One region of the Herbaspirillum sp. WTB6 genome, then DNA from elsewhere that is predicted to be linked to it. Evidence: predicted binding sites of a transcription regulator. Region 1 holds the regulator's gene; the other holds the start of a gene.
The links. Region 1 encodes LexA, which represses DNA repair genes until DNA is damaged. Its sites were predicted from a motif close to ACTGTATNNNNATACAGT; they were not measured.
Positions count from the first base shown of each region.

Region 2: the regulator LexA is predicted to act here: its motif matches at 7,511-7,528, upstream of recA (recombinase RecA).

Region 1 is NZ_CP176522.1:411,219-421,140, reverse strand. It holds gene ACK2VC_RS01980 (sensor domain-containing diguanylate cyclase) at 1-948, opposite strand, end outside; gene ACK2VC_RS01975 (DEAD/DEAH box helicase) at 1,440-2,765, opposite strand; gene ACK2VC_RS01970 (inositol monophosphatase family protein) at 2,953-3,744, opposite strand; gene ACK2VC_RS01965 (RNA methyltransferase) at 3,893-4,651, shown strand; gene lexA (transcriptional repressor LexA) at 4,775-5,440, opposite strand; gene rpsF (30S ribosomal protein S6) at 5,654-6,022, shown strand; gene priB (primosomal replication protein N) at 6,044-6,346, shown strand; gene rpsR (30S ribosomal protein S18) at 6,398-6,682, shown strand; gene rplI (50S ribosomal protein L9) at 6,710-7,162, shown strand; gene ACK2VC_RS01935 (replicative DNA helicase) at 7,280-8,665, shown strand; gene ACK2VC_RS01930 (DUF47 domain-containing protein) at 8,743-9,369, shown strand; gene ACK2VC_RS01925 (inorganic phosphate transporter) at 9,515-9,922, shown strand, end outside.
Region 2 is NZ_CP176522.1:2,594,718-2,604,639, forward strand. It holds gene hda (DnaA regulatory inactivator Hda) at 1-175, opposite strand, end outside; gene ACK2VC_RS12155 (AI-2E family transporter) at 172-1,260, opposite strand; gene purM (phosphoribosylformylglycinamidine cyclo-ligase) at 1,371-2,414, shown strand; gene ACK2VC_RS12165 (sodium:solute symporter family protein) at 2,823-4,859, opposite strand; gene ACK2VC_RS12170 (DUF4212 domain-containing protein) at 4,849-5,130, opposite strand; gene ACK2VC_RS12175 (sensor histidine kinase N-terminal domain-containing protein) at 5,132-6,682, opposite strand; gene ACK2VC_RS12180 (response regulator) at 6,691-7,395, opposite strand; gene recA (recombinase RecA) at 7,600-8,691, shown strand; gene recX (recombination regulator RecX) at 8,912-9,364, shown strand; gene ACK2VC_RS12195 (DUF2889 domain-containing protein) at 9,544-9,922, shown strand, end outside.

The DNA of each region.
Region 1 (9,922 bases):
CAGGCGGTGGCTCAGCACCGTCAGCAGCGCGAAGAAGGCCAGGATAACGGCGCTGGCGCTTGCTGCGGACCAGAGATAGACGGAACGCCGTTCGGAAAATTTGCCGTACGCTTCCGGCGCGCTGATGCCGACAATCGCAATCAGGGGGAAATCCTTCAATTGCCGGTAGCCGAACACGCGCGGAATCTGCCCCGGGCTGCTGGCGGCGATCATGTCATGGTGTCGTGCCGGAGCCGAGGCAGCGGAAGGCAGCGGCTCGCCCGGGTGGTCCGGCATCAGCATCCGATTGCCGACGCGCACCGCGCGAAACGCGCCGTCGTTCCCCAGCAGGCTGACCGAACCGTGGGTGCCGAGGTTGGAGCGATCGTAGAAATCGGTCAGATAGGCGGGCGGCAGCGCGACCACGACGACGCCGGCAAACGAGCCGTCGGCGTGGTTGAGCCGGCGGCTTAGCTGGAGCACCGACTGCTTGGCGCGCGGATTGAAAATCGGCATGCCGATATACAGCCGGTCGACATCGTTGTCGATGTGCGTCCGAAACGAATCCCGCTCGGCCAGCCTGTCATCTATCGTAGCGTGGTTGCTGGCGATGATGCTGCCGTCGGCCGCGACAACCGTAATCAGGTTGACGATCGTTTCGGGGAAAATGTCGCTGGTAATCAGTTCCGGCAACGCGTGCCTGGCGCCATGGTGTTCAAATTCGAACTTGATGAATTCCGTGACTTGCGACACCTGCTGCAGCACGAGCGTGCTGCGCACTTCAAAGGTCTGGGCCAGCGCGTCGCTGGTGTCGGCTGCCTGTTTGAATGCGGTCGAGCGCTCCCGCTCGATCTGATACAGCACGGTCGCCCACATTGCGAGCAGCAGCAGCGCCGCAAATAGCGGCAGCAGAACTGTCAGTTGCAGGCTGCCGAGCCAGTGCCGCACCAGGCGATACAGCCTAATCAAGAGCGTGCTCGCGGAGATTTGGCGGCAGGCGGGAAGCCTTCCGCACAGACGGCCTTGGTCGCCGACATTTTCTTGCGTCGGCCCGTGATGCGGGAGCTGGGGACGATAACCGTACTCATCTGTCGGGGTGTCAGTTGGATGCCGGCACCAATGCGTTCATGGCCGGAAAATGCGCGCCCTGCGTTGTGGATCTCGACACCAGGATGAGGGCATCGGCTTCGTCGCCGCATGTCGGGCGAGCATGGGCAAGCTGCGGTTAGCATGGCTTGCCTTGATCTGTAAGTTACTGTTTTAACAAAGAAAATAGGCGCAGTGCCTGGAGAAATCCGGCCTATCTTAGCGTATCGATTGGCGTAAATCCAGATCGATATCCGTCATTGCGGCTTGCCAGCAACAGTGGCGGTGCTGAGCCTGACTGGAGTTCTTCCAGTCCAAAAATGCAACGGGCGCGCAATGCGCGCCCGTTGGCGGGGCACTGAGTCGTTTGCGGATCAGCGGCCACGGCCGCCGGAACGGCGCGGCGCGGACGAGCGCCCGGGCGCCTGGCCGCCCTGAGGCTTGCCCGGACCTTGCGAGCGCGGCGCCGTGGCTGCGCGTGGCTGGGCGGTGCTTCTGCCGCCTCCCTGGCCGCGTCCACCGCCGCCACCGCTGCGTAGTTGAATCGCCTGCGGTCGTGCGTTCGGGTCGGGCTCGAAGCCCGGGATGACCTCCCTCGGCAGTTCGCGCTTGATCAGCCTTTCAATGTCCCGCAGCATGATGTGTTCGTCCACGCACACTAGCGATACCGCCTGACCGGTGGCGCCGGCACGGCCAGTGCGGCCGATCCGGTGCACATAGTCTTCGGGGACATTCGGCAGATCGTAGTTCACCACGTGCGGCAACTGGTCGATGTCGATGCCGCGCGCAGCGATGTCGGTCGCCACCAGCACCTGCAAGCTGCCATCCTTGAACTCCGACAGCGCACGGGTGCGCGCCGCCTGGCTCTTGTTGCCGTGAATCGCCATGCCTTCGATGCCGTCCTTGCCCAGTTGCTCGACCAGCTTGTTGGCGCCGTGCTTGGTGCGGGTAAATACCAATACCTGCGGCCATTCATGAGTCTTGATCAGGTGCGCCAGCAGCGGATGCTTGCGGTCACGATCCACCGGATGGATTTTTTGCGCGATGACCTCGACCGTCGAATTGCGGCGCGCCACCTCGATCATCGCCGGCTGGTTCAGCAGGCCGTCGGCCAGCGCCTTGATTTCATCGGAGAAGGTAGCCGAAAACAGCAGGTTCTGCCGTTTTTTCGGCAGCGCCGCCAGCACTTTCCTGATGTCGCGGATGAAGCCCATGTCGAGCATGCGGTCGGCTTCGTCCAGCACCAGGATCTCGACTTTGGACAGGTCGACCGTGCCTTGCTGCATATGGTCCAGCAAGCGTCCCGGCGTCGCCACCAGGATGTCGATGCCTTGCTTCAGCAACTTGATCTGCGGGTTGACGCCGACGCCGCCAAAGATCACGGCCGAGCGCAGTTTGGTGTATTTGCCGTAGGTGCGCACGCTTTCCTCGACCTGGGCCGCCAGTTCGCGGGTCGGCGTTAGCACGAGCGCGCGCAGCTGCCGCGGGCCGCTGGGCGGGGCGCTGGCGGAGAGCCGCTGCAGGATCGGCAGCGTGAACCCGGCGGTTTTGCCGGTGCCAGTCTGGGCGCCGGCCAGCAGGTCGCCGCCGGCCAGCACGGCGGGAATCGCCTGGGCCTGGATCGGGGTTGGTGTGGTGTAGCCGTGCTCGGTGACGGCGCGAACGATTTCATCGGCCAGGCCGAGGGAAGTAAATGACATGTGTACTCAATGGAAAACATCGGCCTGTCGCCGCCAGGGGCGCCAGTCGCAGGCAAACGGATTGGAATGCGGAGGTCGGAATAGACAGCGGCAAGGTGACTGGAGAATGTGCCGCACCGGCGCAGTATAACAGCGCTGCGGCGGCGCGGCGGCTTATTGCGCCCGGCCTGGCGGCCGGCGGCGATTTTTATTTGAATGGGCTCAGCAGGTTCACCATCTGCGCGAACACTTTCGGGCTGCCGGCCAGCACGTCGCCCTTGTGCAGGTAGTCGGCTTCGCCGGCAAAATTGCCGATCAGGCCGCCGGCTTCGGTGATCAGCAGCGAGCCGGCGGCGATGTCCCACGGCTTCAGCGTTTTTTCGAAAAAGCCATCGAGCCGGCCGGCGGCGACGTACGCCAGATCGAGCGCGGCGGCACCCGGGCGCCGCATGCCGGCGCAGCTTTGCGTCATCAGCTTGAACATCTGCAGGTATTCGTCCAGACCCTCGAGGTCGCGATAAGGAAAGCCGGTGCCGATCAGGCCGTCCGCCAGCTTGTCGCGCCGGCTGACGCGGATGCGCTTGTCGTTCAGGTAGGCGCCGGCGCCCTTGGTGGCGGTAAACAGGTCGTTGCGGGTCGGATCGTACACCACGGCCTGGGTGATCTGGCCGCGGTACTGCAGCGCGATCGAGACGCAGTATTGCGGAAAGCCGTGGATGAAATTGGTGGTGCCGTCGAGCGGGTCGATGATCCAGACATATTCGTGGTCGGCGTGCAGATTGGCCGAGGCGCCGGATTCTTCCGCCAGAAAGGCATGATCCGGATAGGCGCTGCCGAGCACGCCGATGATCGCCGCTTCTGCCGCGGAATCGACTTCGGTGACAAAATCGTTGTGCCGCTTGGTGGTGACTTTCAGTAGATCGACATCGAATGAGGCGCGGTTAATGACGGTGGCGGCGCGGCGTGCGGCCTTGATCGCCGTGTTGAGCATGGGATGCATAGGGATTCCGTTAAAATGGCGGCGCCGCGCAAGCTGCGCAGTGGTGCGTATCCTGGATGAATAATGAGCAAGGCGGTGACCAACGGACGTGCTGCGGCAAAATCACTTTCGCCTGTTCCGCGTGGCCCGCGCAATCCCGCTATTTTAAATGAACCTGCCGCAAAACCCCATGCCCGTGTTTGACCGCCTGCGCTTCGTGCTGGTCGAAACCAGTCGCCCCGGCAATATCGGCGCGGCGGCGCGCGCCATGAAGACGATGGGTTTTTCCCAACTGGTGCTGGTCAATCCACGCGTGCCGAATGCAATCGAACATGAAGAGGCGATTGCCTTCGCCAGCGGCGCGCAGGATATTCTGGCAGCGGCGCGTACGGTTGGTTCCATCGAGGAAGCCTTGAACGGCTGCAACTTCGCCGCCGCGGTCAGCGCGCGCCTGCGCGAGTTTTCGCCGCCGGTGCTGGCGCCGCGTGCGCTGGCCGGACAATTGGCGGCGCAGGTTGAACTGAATGCCGCGCTTATTTTCGGCAACGAGCGTTTCGGGCTGCCCAACCAGGCGGTGGAAAATTGCAATGTGCTGATCAATATTCCGGCCAACCCGGATTACTCGTCGCTCAACCTGGCGCAGGCGGTGCAGGTGCTAGCCTATGAATGCCGGGTCGCGGCGCAGGACGGCGAGCAGGGAAACAGTCCGGTCGGATTCCACGGTGACGCCGCCGGCGTGCTCGAGATCGAAGGCATGTTTGCGCATCTGGAACAGGCGCTGGTCGCGATTGATTTCCTCGATGCCGACAACCCCAAAAAACTGATGCCGCGCCTCAAGCGCTTGTTTGCCCGCACTCAACTGGAAACCGAGGAGGTCAACATCCTGCGCGGCATCGCCCGTCAGATCTTGCGCAAGCGCTCGGACTGAATCGGGCCGGCTTCAAACTCGGGTTTATACTGGCGCCTGTATTTTCAGATTCGCTTGATATTTGGGCGATATCAAGCCAAAGATTGGCATACTCCCGATTTTCAAGTGACGCGACGGTTGCGGTTAACGCCAGTTGCGCACCAATCCGACTGCCAGGCCTTCCAGGGCAAAGTCATCGCGTTCCGGCAGCACGCGAATCACCGCGAAATCCGGATTTTCCGGCAGCAATTCGATCATCGCACCGGTTTTCCGATAGCGCTTGACGGTGACGTCGTCACCCAGGCGGGCAACGATGATCTGGCCGTTCTTGACGCTGTCCGCTTTTTTCACTGCCAGCAGATCGCCGTCCAGGATACCGGCGTCGCGCATCGACATGCCGCGTACCTTCAACAGGTAATCCGGTTTTTCCGAAAACAGCGCCGGATCGACCTGATAGGTCGCCTCGATGTGTTCCTGCGCGAGGATCGGCGAACCGGCGGCGACCCGGCCCACCAGTGGCAGGCTCAATTGCATCAGCGCCGGGTGCGGCAACATCATCTGGCCGCGCGCCGGCGCCAGCGGCCGGTTGCCGCGCTCGCCGTCGAGCAGGCGAATGCCGCGCGAGGTGCCGGGCGAAATTTCGATCGCGCCTTTGCGCGCCAGCGCCTGCAAATGCTCTTCGGCCGCGTTGGCCGAGCGAAAACCGAGCTCGGCGGCGATTTCGGCGCGAGTCGGAGGAAAACCGGTGTTTTCGATTGCACTGCCGATCAGGTCGAGGATTTGCTGCTGGCGGGCGGTCAGTTTGAGCATAAGGTCAAGGCGCTGCGGCTGGGATTATGAACAGTCTGTATTTTTATACAGTTGTTCCAGGAATGCAAGCATGCAGGGCAGCGGTCAGCGCGATAAGCAGTTGAGCGCATTGAGTGTTTTCGCTTTTCAGCGTATCATTTCCGGTTTTCCTCTTCCCACACCCGTCTTGACGCCGGGGTGGGCGATTTATTGATCCGTCCAAAAGGAGATTCCATGCGTCATTATGAAATAGTATTTATTGTCCATCCGGACCAAAGCGAGCAGGTGCCCGCGATGATCGAGCGCTACAAGGGCGTCGTCACCGCGCGCGGCGGCCAGATCCATCGGGTCGAAGACTGGGGCCGGCGCCAGATGGCCTACATGATCCAGAAACTCGCCAAGGCGCATTACGTCTGCCTGAATATCGAGTGCGATGCCGAAACGCTGACCGAAATTGAAACCAGCTTCAAGTTCAACGACGCCATCTTGCGCCATCTGACCGTGAAGATGAAGAAGGCCGAAACGGCGCCGTCGCCGATGATGAAGGCGGTGCAGAAGGAAGACGCCGCCAAGAGCCATCGCAGCGAAGCGCCGGCAGCGTAATTTTTGCCGTGCCGCGGGAGCGTGAATCAGTTTGAGTTGGTGGCGACGGTCGGCGAGCGTGAAATTCTGCGCTACACGCCGGCAGGAATTCCGATCGTATCGGGCCGGTTGCTGCACAGTTCGCAACAGCTTGAAGCAGGAATTCCACGGCTGGTCGAGTTTGAAATTGCTGCCATTGCAGTCGGCGAAATTTCAGGACGATTCAGCCAGGCCGAACTGGGCCGGAGTTTTCGGTTCACCGGTTTCGTGGCACGCAAGAGTCGTAACGGCAAGAGCCTCGTTTTTCACATAATCGATTTTTCATCCATCGCAGGACAGAGTTGAGCGTAGCGCCACGCTGTCATCGACACGATGGAAACAAACAAGGAGCCAAAAATGGCATTCGGTAAAAAATTCGACAAGAACAAACTCAAGCACAAGCGTCAACAGCAGAACCCGCTGTTCAAACGCAAGAAATTCTGCCGCTTCACCGCCGCCAAAGTGGAACAGGTGGATTACAAGGACGTCGACACCCTGAAGGATTTTGTTCAGGAAAACGGCAAGATCATGCCGGCTCGTCTGACCGGCACCAAGGCGCATTATCAGCGCCAGGTCGATACCGCGATCAAGCGCGCGCGCTTCCTGGCGCTGTTGCCGTACACCGATCTGCACAACGCCTAATCGACGGCTGAAGAATAGGAGAAAAACATGCAAGTCATTCTGTTGGAAAAAGTCGTCAATCTCGGCAATCTGGGTGATGTGGTCCGCGTCAAGGACGGCTACGCCCGTAACTTCCTGATCCCGCAACGCATGGCACGGCGCGCCACCACCAGCGCCATGGCCGAATTCGAAGTCAAGCGCGCCGAGCTGGAAAAAGCCGCCGCCGAAAAACTGGCCGCCGCGCAGGCGCAGGGCGAAAAACTGGCCGGCATGACGGTCCAGATTTCGCAGAAGTCGGGGGTCGACGGCCGGCTGTTCGGTTCCGTTACCAACTTCGATATTGCCGAGGCGCTCAGCAAGCAGGGCTTCGCAGTCGAAAAGGCGCAGATCCGCATGCCGCAAGGCCCGCTGAAGATGGTAGGCGACCATCCGGTGAGCGTCGTGTTGCACACCGACGTCGCGGTCGACGTCACCATCGCGGTGCTGGGCGAGCACGTTTAAGACACCGCCAAGCAATGCCGTTTGGTATTTGCCAAGAGATAAAAAACCGGGTTCGCCCGGTTTTTTTATTGCCGCATTGCGTCAAAAGCAGAGGGTGAAGCGGGTATAATTCGCGCCATGAATGCCCCTCTCGATCCGCAATTGGACTCGCTACGTGTCCCACCGCACTCAATCGAAGCGGAGCAATCGGTACTGGGAGGCTTGCTGCTCGATAACGCCGCCTGGGACAGAATCGCCGACTTCGTGCAGGCCGACGATTTCTACCGCTACGATCATCGGATCATCTTCCAGCACATCGTCAAACTCATTAATGGTTCGAAGCCGGCGGATGTCATCACCGTGTTCGAATCCTTGTCCGGCATGGCCAAGGCCGATGAAGTCGGCGGCCTGCCGTATCTGAATGCGCTGGCGCAAAATACCCCGTCTGCCGCCAACATCCGGCGCTACGCCGAGATCGTGCGCGACCGTGGCGTGTTGCGCAAACTGATCACCGTTTCCGACGAAATTTCCGGCCAGGCTTTCAGCCCGCAGGGCAAGGAAGTCAAGCAGATCCTGGATGAAGCCGAATCGAAGATTTTTGCGATCGCGGAAGAGGGCGCGCGCGGCGCCCAGGGTTTCCAGGAAATCCAGCCGCTCTTGACGCAGGTGGTCGAGCGCATCGACGAACTCTACAACCGCGATAACCAGAACGACATCACCGGCATTCCGACCGGCTTTGCCGACCTGGACCGCATGACCTCGGGCCTGCAGGCAGGCGATCTGGTCATCGTCGCCGGCCGGCCGTCCATGGGCAAGACCGCGTTTTCGATCAATATCGGCGAAAACGTGGCGATCGAAAGCGGGTTGCCGGTGGCGGTGTTCTCGATGGAGATGGGCGGCGCGCAGTTGGCGATGCGGATGCTTGGTTCGGTCGGGCGGCTCGACCAGCAGCGGCTGCGCACCGGGCGCCTGAACGACGAGGATTGGCCGCGCCTGACGCATGCGATCCAGAAGATGAACGACGCCCAGATGTACATCGATGAAACGCCGGCGCTGAATTCGATCGAGCTGCGCGCGCGCGCGCGCCGGCTGTCGCGCCAGTGCGGCAAGCTGGGACTGATCATCATCGATTACCTGCAACTGATGTCCGCCAATTCTGCCGGCGAAAACCGAGCCACCGAAATTTCGGAAATTTCGCGCAATCTGAAAGGGTTGGCCAAGGAGCTGCAGTGCCCGGTGATCGCGCTGTCGCAGTTGAACCGCTCGCTCGAGCAGCGCCCCAACAAGCGTCCGGTAATGTCGGATTTGCGCGAATCCGGCGCCATCGAGCAGGATGCCGACGTGATCCTGTTCATCTATCGGGATGAGGTGTACAACCCCGATTCGCCGGACAAGGGCAGCGCGGAAATCATCATCGGCAAACAGCGTAACGGGCCAATCGGCAGCGTGCGTCTGACCTTCCTCGGCCAGTACACCAAATTCGAGAATTACACGGGAGGCGCCGCGCTGTATGGCGGCGACTGAACGGGCAGTTGACCGCGCCTCGTGCCCCCGCGCAACCCAATACCAGGTTTTCTGCTTAACTTACGGAAAGAGCAACCATGTTTGGACGACTGATGCCCACCGAGGGCAAATTCTTCGATCTGTTCAACCAGCATGCCGAATTATGCGTCAAGGGCGGTCATCAGATCGTCGCCCTGATGTCGGATTTCAACGATCTCGAGACCCGCGTGCATGCCATCGAGAGCATTGAAAAACAGGCCGACAAGGTCACGCACAACACCATCGACCTGCTGCACAAGACCTTCATTACGCCGATCGACCGCGACGATATCCATCAGCTGATCACGCGCATGGACGACATCCTCGACCTGATCGAAGATGCGGCGCAAACCGTGTCGCTGTATGACCTGCAGGTGATCACGCCGGAATGCCTGCGCCTGGCCGAGTTGTGTCTGCAGTGCATTGAAAAGGTGCAGGCGGCGGTGGCTCTTTTGCACAACATGGACAACTCGCGCCAGATACTGGCGGTCTGTGAGGAAATCGACCGCCTTGAATCGAACGCCGATCATGTAATGCGGGCGGCGATGTCGAAGCTGTTTCGGGATGAGCCGGATGTGCGCAATCTGATCAAGCTGAAGGCGATCTATGAAATCCTGGAGACTGTCACTGATCGCTGCGAAGACGTCGCCAACATCATCGAAGGCATCATCGTCGAAAACGCCTGAACGCCGTCCTCACTTACCTTTCGCCGCATTGCATCGCAGCCACCGCAGGCGGCGGGCTTTGACCGGATTCCGGTCTCGGTCCCGCCGGCAGGTGCTGCGTACCGTACTTGTGACGTGTTCTGAACAATAACGATCAACCACGCTCATGCAAACTTTTCAAATCAGTATCTACGTCCTTGGATCCCTGGTCGTGCTGGCGCTGCTGTTCGATTTCATGAACGGTTTCCACGATGCCGCCAACGCCATTGCGACGGTGGTTTCCACCGGGGTGCTGAAACCGCAGGCCGCCGTGGCGCTGGCGGCGGCCTTCAATTTCATCGCCATCCTGGTGTTCCAGATGCACGTCGCCGCAACCGTCGGCAAGGGCACGATCGATCCGGCGGTGGTCGATCACTACGTGGTGTTCGGCGCATTGGTGGGCGCGGTATTGTGGAACCTGATCACCTGGTATTACGGTATCCCGTCGTCGTCGTCGCACGCATTGATCGGCGGCCTGGTGGGCGCCGCGGTGGCGAAAGCCGGTACTGGCGCGCTGATTTCGGCCGGCCTGATC
Region 2 (9,922 bases), 1.5 Mb from region 1:
GCGTCTTGCCGGAACCGGGTTCGCCCCACAGGTAGACGAAGCGCTCTTTTGGCGGGTTGTCGGCATGGCCGGCGAACTGCGCCAGCAACTGCGCCAGCTCGCGATTTTGGCTGACCACGAAATTGGCCAGCGTTTGCGGCTTGTCGGGTTCCAGGCCGAGCAGCAACTGTCTCATGGCTGGTTGTAGAAAGTGCTGTTGCGGTACAGCACGTGCAGATGCCGCACCGCAACCGAGAGGATGGCGGAAGCCGGCAAGGCCAGCAGCACGCCGACAAAGCCGAACAACTGGCCGAAGGCCAGCAAGGCGAAAATCACCACGATCGGATGCAGGCCGATCCGTTCGCCGACCAGGTAGGGCGTCAGGATGAAGCTTTCCACCACTTGCCCGATCGAATACACGATCGCCACCGCGATCAGCCCGTACAGGCCGGTGAACTGCAGGATCGCCGCCAGCAGCGCCAGGGTCAGGCCGAGGCCGAAACCGAGGTAGGGGATGAAGGCCAGAAAGCCGGTGATGATGCCGACCGGCAGCGCGATCTCGAAGCCGGCGATCGCCAGCGCCGACGAGTAATACACGGCCAGGATCAGCATCACCAGCAACTGGCCGCGCAGGTATTGCGCCAACAGGCTGTCTGCTTCGTGGGCCAGGCCGCCGACGCGGGCGACCCAACTGCGCGGCAGCGCATCCTCGATTCTTGCCAGCAATCCATGCCAGTCGAGCAGCAGGTAAAACAACACCACCGGGATCAGGAACACAGTGCCGAGCCAGCCGATGACGGCGCTGCCGCCACTCTTGGCCGAGGCCCACAGCGTGCCGGCGAGCGCTTCGCCGCTGCCTGCCAAGTGTTCGGCCAGGAGTTTCTTGATGCCGGCGATATCGACGTTGACGTCGAAGCCGAGCGCCTGCAGCCGGGGCGCCACCGCAGCGTTCAGTTTTTCCAGCAGCGCCGGGATTTGCTGCTGCAGGGCTGGGATTTCCTTTTGCACGACCGGCACCACGACCAGCAACAGCGCCAGAATTGCCGCCAGCAGCAGCAGCATTACGATCAGCACCGCCAACGCGCGCGGTACGTGAAACCGGCCGACCAGACGGCGTGCGGCAAGCCAGTCGACGCCCGGGTTCAGCGCATACGCCAGGATGGCGGCGGCGATGAAAGGCGTCAGGATCGGCGACAGCAACACCAGCAGGGCCGCCAGTGCCAAGCCGACGGCAAGCCACAACCAACCCTGTTTTTGATCCGAAGCGAAAGAAAATGGCATGTAAGAGGGGGGCGCGGCGATCGGTTTGATAAAATGGCGAATTGGCTGCGGCGTGCGCTGCGGCTTTGATCCTAACCGCGTATTTTACCGCCTCTGCTGCTCATTTCATCATGACTACCCCTTCCCAAGTTTCCCTCTCCTACCGCGACGCCGGTGTGGATATCGACGCCGGCGATGCGTTAGTCGATGCGATCAAGCCGTTTGCCAAACGCACCATGCGCGAAGGCGTGCTGGGCGGCATCGGCGGCTTCGGCGCGCTGTTTGAAATCAGCAAGAAATTCAAGGAACCGGTGCTGGTCTCCGGCACCGACGGCGTCGGCACCAAGCTGAAGCTGGCGTTCGACTTGAAGCGCCATGACACGGTCGGCATCGACCTGGTGGCGATGAGCGTCAACGATATCCTGGTGCAGGGCGCGGAACCGCTGTTTTTTCTCGATTATTTCGCTTGCGGCAAGCTCGACGTCGCCACCGCCACCGATGTCGTCAAGGGCATCGCCTACGGTTGCGAACTGGCTGGCTGCGCGCTGATTGGTGGTGAAACCGCCGAGATGCCGGGCATGTACCCGGAAGGCGAATATGACCTGGCTGGCTTCGCGGTCGGCGCGGTGGAAAAGGCCGACATCATCGACGGCAAGAAGATCGCGCCGGGCGACGTGGTGCTGGGGCTGGCTTCGTCCGGCGTGCATTCCAACGGCTATTCGCTGGTGCGCAAGATCCTGTCGGTGGCCAAGCCCGACCTGAACGCCGATTTTCACGGCCGGCCGCTGGCCGACGTGCTGATGGAGCCGACGCGGATCTATGTCAAGCCGCTCTTGGCGCTGATGGCGGTGCTGGAAGTCAAGGGCATGGTGCATATCACCGGCGGTGGCTTGCTGGAAAACATCCCGCGCGTGTTGCAGGATCATTTGACCGCCGAATTGCGGCGCGACGGCTGGGTGATGCCGCCGCTGTTTGGTTGGTTGCAGCAGCATGGTGGCGTGGCGGATGGCGAGATGCATCGGGTGTTCAACTGCGGGATTGGGATGGCGGTGATCGTGTCGGCGGAGAACGCGGACGCGGCGGTGGCGCAATTGACGGCGGCGGGAGAGCAGGTCAGCCGGATTGGGGTGATTCGTCAGCGTGCCGAGGGTGAGGCGCAGACCATCGTGGTGTGAGTTGCATATACTCCTGGTTGTACCAATCAATGCCGGGCTTCAGCATTGGTGAATTTCGATATACTCAATCATGCGTCGTTCCCGAGGGTTTAGGTGGGAACCTAGTGAGGTTTTGGGCTAAGCGATCAGGTTGCTACTTCGTGGTGATTAGCCGGGGGTAGCCCGGCGGCTACTTACTTTTCTTGTCTCGCCAAGAAAAGTAAGCATAAGAAGGCGACCGCAAGGACGCTGGCCTTCGGCTTCCCGCCGCTGCGGCGCCAAAATCGGGAAACGAAACCAACTCGCTGCGCTCAGACATGTTTCGTTTCTGATCCGATTTCGGCGCCGCAGCAGCGGCAGCGCCCAAGCGGGATCACGTCAAAAGCAACGTCAAAAACCACTTCAAAAGCAACGGCAGCGCCGCGCCGCTCACGGTCCCCGGATATGATCCACCAGCGCCAGCGCGCGCGCCTCTGGCGCCGGCGTCAGCAGGCTGACCACGATCAAGGCCAGCATGCCGGCTGGCACGCCGAAGATTCCCGCCGAGATCGGCGCGATGTGGAACCATTGGTTCTGCACCGCGCCGCCCAAGGCCGGGTGCGTGTGCAGCATGTAGTAGGCGCAGACGCAAAACCCGGTGACGATGCCGGCCAGTGCGCCTTGCTGATTGGCTCGCTTCCAGAAGGCGCCGAACGCCAGGGCGGGAAACAGCGCCGAGGCGCCCAGCGAAAATGCGGCGCCGACCAGCGACAGGATGTCGGCCGGCTTCAACGACGCCACATACGCTGCCAGGAGCGCCATCACCAGCAGCAGCAGCTTCGAAATCGTCACCCGCTTCTGGGTCGAGGTGGCCGGATTCAGGATTTTGTAATAGATGTCGTTCGACAGCGTATTGGAAATCGTCATCAGCAGGCTGTCGGCGGTGGAGAGCGCGGCCGCCAGGCCACCGGCCGCGATCAGACCGGAAATGACGTAGGGCAGGCCGGCGATCTCTGGCGTCGCCAGCACTACGATGTCGCCGTCCATCACGATCTCGGCCAGTTGCACGACACCGTCGTGATTGATGTCGGTAATGCTCACCAGCGGATTGAGCTTGTCGATGCCGGCCCAGTACGACACCCACGACGGCAGTTGCGAAAACTCGGTGCCGACCAGCGAAGTGTAGATATCGAATTTGACCAGCACTGCCAGCGCCGGGATCGTGATGTACAGCAGGCTGATGAAAAACAGCGTCCAGGCCACCGAACTGCGCGCCTCGGCCACCGATGGCGCGGTGTAGTAGCGGCCGAGGATGTGCGGCAGCGCGGCGGTACCCAGCATCAGGCAAAACACCAGCGCCAGGAAATTGTTGCGCTTGATGTCGGATGCTTCCTGATCCTTGCCGGGAAATGGCGTCGCGTGCGGCGTCGGCGGCTCGGCACGTGCCAGATTGGCGGCCCGGGCTTCGAGCCAGACGCGCTCGGCGTCGGTTGCGGTCTCGGGATAGGCAGCCAGTTCCCGCCCGGCCGCCTTGATCTCGATTAATGAGGCATCGTTGCTGCGCAGCCGTTCGATCTTGCGCTGCGCCGCGGCCAGCCCATCCTGCCAGGATTGCGGCAGGTGGTTGAGCTTGCTGTCGTACTCGCCGGCGCGCTGGCGGAATACCTCGCGTACCTGCTGCTCTCCAGGGTCGGCAGCCAGTGCCCGTTCGCGCTCGGCCAGCTTGGCCGAGGCTGCGCCGTAGGCGACGGGGGGAATCGGCACGCTGGTATGCTTGGCCGACAGCCAGATCACCGGAATCAGGTAGGCAATCAGCAACACGATGTATTGCGCGACCTGGGTCCAGGTCACCGCGCGCATGCCGCCCAGGAAGGAACACACCAGGATGCTGGCCAGGCCGAGAAAGATGCCGACCGAAAAATCGACGCCGGTGAAGCGCGAGGTGATCAGGCCGACGCCATAAATCTGCGCCACGACATAGGTGAACGACACCGCCACGGTGGCCATCACCGCGCAAATCCGTACCAGGTTGCCGCCATAGCGGCCGCTGTAGCGCACCGCCAGGAAATCCGGAATCGTGTACCGGCCGAACTTGCGCAGGTAGGGTGCGATGAACAGCGCCACCAGGCAAAAGCCGCCGGTCCAGCCCATGATGAAGGCCAGGCCGTCGAAGCCGAGCAGGTACAGGCCGCCGGCCAGGCTGATGAAGCTGGCGGCAGAGATCCAGTCGGCGGCGGTCGCCATACCGTTGAACAAGGCCGGTACGCGCCGCCCGGCGACGTAGTACTCGGAGATGTCGGAAGTGCGGCTCATGACGCCGATGCCGGCGTACAGGATGATGGTGGCGAGCATGAACAGGTAGCCGATCCAGGTGCGCGGAAAACCTTCGCGCTCCAGGATTGCCAGCACCAGCAGCAGCAGCATGAAGCCGGCTGTATACCAGGAGTAGTAACGCTTCAGCTTGCGGAAAAAGACCTTATTCGTCATCGGTGCCGCCACCTTCCAGCATGCGATCGAGGCGCCGCATGCGCCAGGCATATCCGGCCACCAGCGCCAGATACAGCAGCGTTGCGCCCTGTGCCGCCAGATAGAACGGCAGGGTCCAGCCGAAGAAGCTGATTTGCGCCAGTTCGCGCGCGAAAAAAATCGTGCAAAAAGTCAGCGCGAACCAGGCCAGCGCCAGCCATAGCGTCAAGCGCCGAGTGCGGCGCCAGTGTTCCGCCCGCCGTGCGGCGCCGGGTGCATTCGTCGAGTTCATGTCAGCCGATGTCTTCCATCAAGGTCGCGGCTTGCCGCAAGGGCAGCGTCACGCGCACCAGGCAGCCGGGGAATTTGGGATCCTGGCAATGCGGGTTACTGAAGATATCCACCTCGGCCTCATGCCGCTGGGCGATTTCACGCACGATCGCCAGTCCGAGCCCGCTGCCTTCGGTGTTGCTGCCCAGGATCCGGTAAAACCGTTCGAATACGTGGCTGCGCTCCGCCGGCGGAATGCCGGCACCGGTGTCTTCGACTTCCAGCATCGCGCGCCGCGCCTCTTCATCGCTGCGCACCCGCACCGTGACGCTGCCGCTGGGCGCGGAATAGCGCACGGCGTTGTCGATCAGGTTATTCAGCAGTTCGCGCAGCATGACCGGATTGGCCGCCACCATCACTGTATGCCCGGGCTGTTCAAAGCCGAGGTCGATGCCCTGCGCCAGCGAAGCCTGGACCCATTCCTGCACCACGTCGCGCGCCAGGTCCGACAATTCGGTCAAGAGCAGCGGCTGCGCCTGCGGCGACGGGTTTTCGGCGCGCGCCAGCGCCAGCAACTGGTTCACCAGGCGGGTCGCCGATTGCGAGCTTTTCGACAATTGCTCCAGTGAGCGGTGAATTTCATCCTGGCTGGTCTGGCGCAAGGCCAGTTCGGACTGCATCCGCATGCCGGCCAGCGGCGTTTTCATCTGATGCGCAGCGTCCGCGATGAAGCGCTTTTGCATCTGGATGGATTGCGACAGCCGTTCCAGCATCTCGTTCAGCGAGCGCACCAGCGGTGAAATTTCCTCCGGCACCTGGCCCGATTCGATCGGCGACAGATCGTCCGGGCGCCGCGCGCGGATGCGGCGCTGCAATTCGGCCAGCGGCGACAGCCCGCGCGAGAGCGCGAACCAGATCAGCGCCAGCGCGATCGGCAGGATCACGAATTCGGGCAGGATCACGCCCTTGATGATCTGGTTTGACAGTTGCGTTCGCTTGTCCAGGGTTTCGCCGACCTGCACCAGCGCGCGCCGCGGCTCGGTCGCGAGCGGCCCGCGATCGGCGGCCGGGCCCAACTGCAGATACAGCCACGCGACCCGGACTTCGGCGGCACGCATGTAGTCATAGCGAAACTGCACCGACCACGGCTGCACCGGCGTATCCGGGGACGGCGGCGGCAGCGGCAGATCGGGGTCGCCGGCCAGCAATTCATCATCCGGCCCGCTGATGCGGAAATACACATTGTCGATGTCGTCGGCGCGCAATACATGCTGCGCGGTCTCCGGCAGCCGCACTTGCGGCTTGCCCTTGTTTTCCTTGACCTGCTGCGCCAGCACCAGCACGCGATCTTCCAGGGCGCGGTCGAACGGCTGATTGGCAATCGATTTCGCCGCCAGGTAGGTCACGCCGATGGAAAGCGGCCACAGCAGCAACAGCGGCACCAGCATCCAGTCGAGAATTTCGCCGAACAGCGAACGCTGAACGCGTTCTTCCGGTGGGTCGGCCAGCAAGCCATCCAGGGCATCCGCACTCGGCGTCGGATCGCGAAGCGGCGCATGGGGTGACGAGGGCATGCCGGTCTTTAGCGCGCCGGCGCGCCACCGTTGCGGGCACCGGCGTCGGAGAATTTTTCCAGGCAGTAGCCCAGGCCGCGCACGGTGGCGATGCGCACGCCGCCAACTTCAATTTTCTTGCGCAGCCGGTGCACATAGACTTCGATGGCGTTATTGCTGACTTCCTCGCCCCATTCGCACAAATGGTCGACCAGTTGCTCTTTGGACACCAGGCGCCCGCAGCGCAGCAGCAAGACTTCCAGCAAGCCCAGTTCACGCGCCGACAACTCCAGCATCTGCTCGTCGATATAGGCGATGCGACCGACCTGGTCGTAGCACAGCGGCCCGTGCCGGATTACGCTTGGGCCGCCGCCGGCGCCGCGCCGCGTCAGCGCCCGCACGCGTGCCTCCAGTTCCGACAGTGCAAATGGCTTAGCCATGTAGTCGTCAGCTCCGAGGTCGAGCGCAGTCACCCGTTGCTCGATTGAGTCGCCGGCGGTCAGGATCAGTACCGGCAAGTGCGAATTGCGCGCGCGCAGCCGGCGCAGCACTTCCAGGCCCGGCATTTTCGGCAAGCCGAGGTCGAGGATCAGCAGATCGAAATCCTGGGCCGCCAGCGCCAGATCCGCTTCGGCACCGTCCTTGACGCAGTCGATCGCGTAACCGGAGTGACGCAGCGAGCGCGTCAGGCCATCTGCCAGTACATTGTCATCCTCGGCAAGTAATATGCGCATGGTGGGCTGTGGCAGGTGGGAAGTCCGAATCCGGGAGCCGGTAGTCTATTGTGTTTCCGCAATAGGGACAAGGCAAGCCGCAGCCCGGGAAAATAATTGTGTGCTTGCATAAAGCACTGTTATTTTATACAGTGCTGCTTTGGTTCGAGAATTCACAGCATCGCGCACCTACTGTTCAACCTCCTTTCGCTGAAAGACACTCTTATGGATGACAAGAAATCCGCCTCCGCTACCGAAAAGGGCAAGGCATTGGCCGCCGCGCTGGCGCAGATCGAAAAACAGTTCGGCAAAGGTTCGGTCATGCGCATGGAAGACGGCGCCGTGGTGGAAGAGGTGGCGACGGTGTCCACCGGCTCGCTTGGCCTCGATATCGCGCTCGGCGTCGGCGGCTTGCCGCGTGGCCGCGTGGTTGAAATCTACGGTCCGGAATCATCCGGCAAGACCACGCTGACGCTGCAGACGATTGCGGAAATGCAAAAGCTGGGCGGTACCTGCGCCTTCATCGACGCCGAGCATGCGCTTGATGTCGGCTATGCGCAAAAGCTCGGTATCAACCTGTCCGACCTGCTGATTTCGCAGCCGGATACCGGCGAACAGGCACTGGAAATTACCGATGCGCTGGTACGCTCCGGCGGGGTCGACCTGGTCGTGATCGACTCGGTGGCAGCGCTCACGCCACGCGCGGAAATCGAAGGCGACATGGGCGATTCTCTGCCGGGGCTGCAGGCGCGGCTGATGTCGCAGGCGCTGCGCAAGCTGACCGGCTCGATTAACCGCACCAATACGCTGGTGATTTTCATCAACCAGATCCGCATGAAAATCGGCGTCATGTTCGGGAATCCGGAAACCACGACCGGCGGTAACGCGCTGAAGTTCTACGCCTCGGTGCGCCTGGATATCCGCCGCACTGGCTCGATCAAGTCGGGCGATGAAGTGATTGGTAACGAAACCCGGGTCAAGGTGGTCAAGAACAAGATCGCGCCGCCGTTCAAGGAAGCGCATTTCGACATCCTGTACGGCGAAGGCACCTCGCGCGAAGGGGAAATCCTCGACCTCGGAGTCGAAGCCAAGATCGTCGAGAAATCCGGCGCCTGGTACAGCTATAACGGCGAACGTATCGGCCAGGGCAAGGACAATGCGCGCAACTACCTGAAAGAGCGGCCGGAACTGGCGCGCGAAATCGAAAACAAGGTGCGCGCCGCGCTCGGCGTGCCGGAACTCGGCGCGGTCAAGGGTGCGGGGCAGGTTGCCGCAGCGGCGGCCGGCAAGAAAGCCGCGGCCAAGGAAGTGGAATAAGGCGCCCGTGGGAAGATCGGCCCGTGCGGCAATCCCGTTTAGTTTTAGTTAATGCGAAATACTTCTTCGGGTCGTCCCCGCGCAGGCGGGGACCCAGTGACGTTCGTTCAACGCGTCGCTGGATTCCCGCCTGCGCGGGCATGACAGTTTCCTGGAAACTTGTTTCGCCGAACAACATTGCCGCCCACGCGGGCCTTCATCGACTTGCTGAATCCGCGCCATGCCCGCACCCAAAATCAGTTTGAAAGCGCGCGCGCTGCGCTACCTGTCGGCGCGCGAGCACAGCCGGCTCGAACTGGCGCGCAAACTGTCGCGCTACGCGCAGGAGGGCGACGATATCGACGCCCTGCTCGATGCGCTGGAAGCCGCCAACCTGCTGTCCCAATCCCGCTTTTCCGAATCCCTGATCCATCGCCGCGCCGCCCGCTTCGGCAATAACCGCATCCTGTCCGAACTGCAAAGCCACGGCATCGTCGCCGAGGAATTGGGCGCGCTCAAGGCCGGGCTGGCGCAGGATGAAGCGGCGCGCGCCCGCGCAGTCTGGCGCCGCAAATTTCCCGAACCGGCGGCTGATGCGACGCAGCATGCGAAGCAGGTGCGCTTCCTGCTGCAGCGCGGTTTCTCGCAGCAGGCGATCCGGGCGGCCATGCGCAAGGATGACGCCGACGATTGAGCGCGGAGGGCGCGGCGTCGACCGTCGCCCGGTAGCCGGCCAAGCGGCGCATCTCCCGGCTGTGCTACACTTTCACGGTTTTTTTGCAGCGCCGCAGGAGCGGCTGTTGCCGCAGAAACTGCGACGACAACACGCAAATGCGGCGATTATTATTTCGCCGTTCGCCGGCATTGGTCTTTATGCCACTATCGCCACCCGCATCGGGCCGCACGCTGAAACACACCCGCAGCATACAAGTTGCGGCCTTTGCGCGCGACGATGGTCTGTGGGATCTGGACGCCCGCATCACGGACATCAAGACGCGCGACATGCCGCTGGCAGCCGGCACCATGCGTCCGGCCAACACGCCGGTGCATGACTTATGGTTGCGGCTGACGGTCGATACACAATTGACGATACTCGATGCCGAGGCGGTCTCCGACGCGGTACCGTATCCCGGTTTTTGCGACACCATCGGCCCGGCCTACAAGCGGCTGGTCGGCCTGAATTTGCTCAAGGGTTTTCGCAGGCAAGCGGCCGAGCGTCTTGGTGGCGTTCTGGGCTGCACCCATCTGAGCG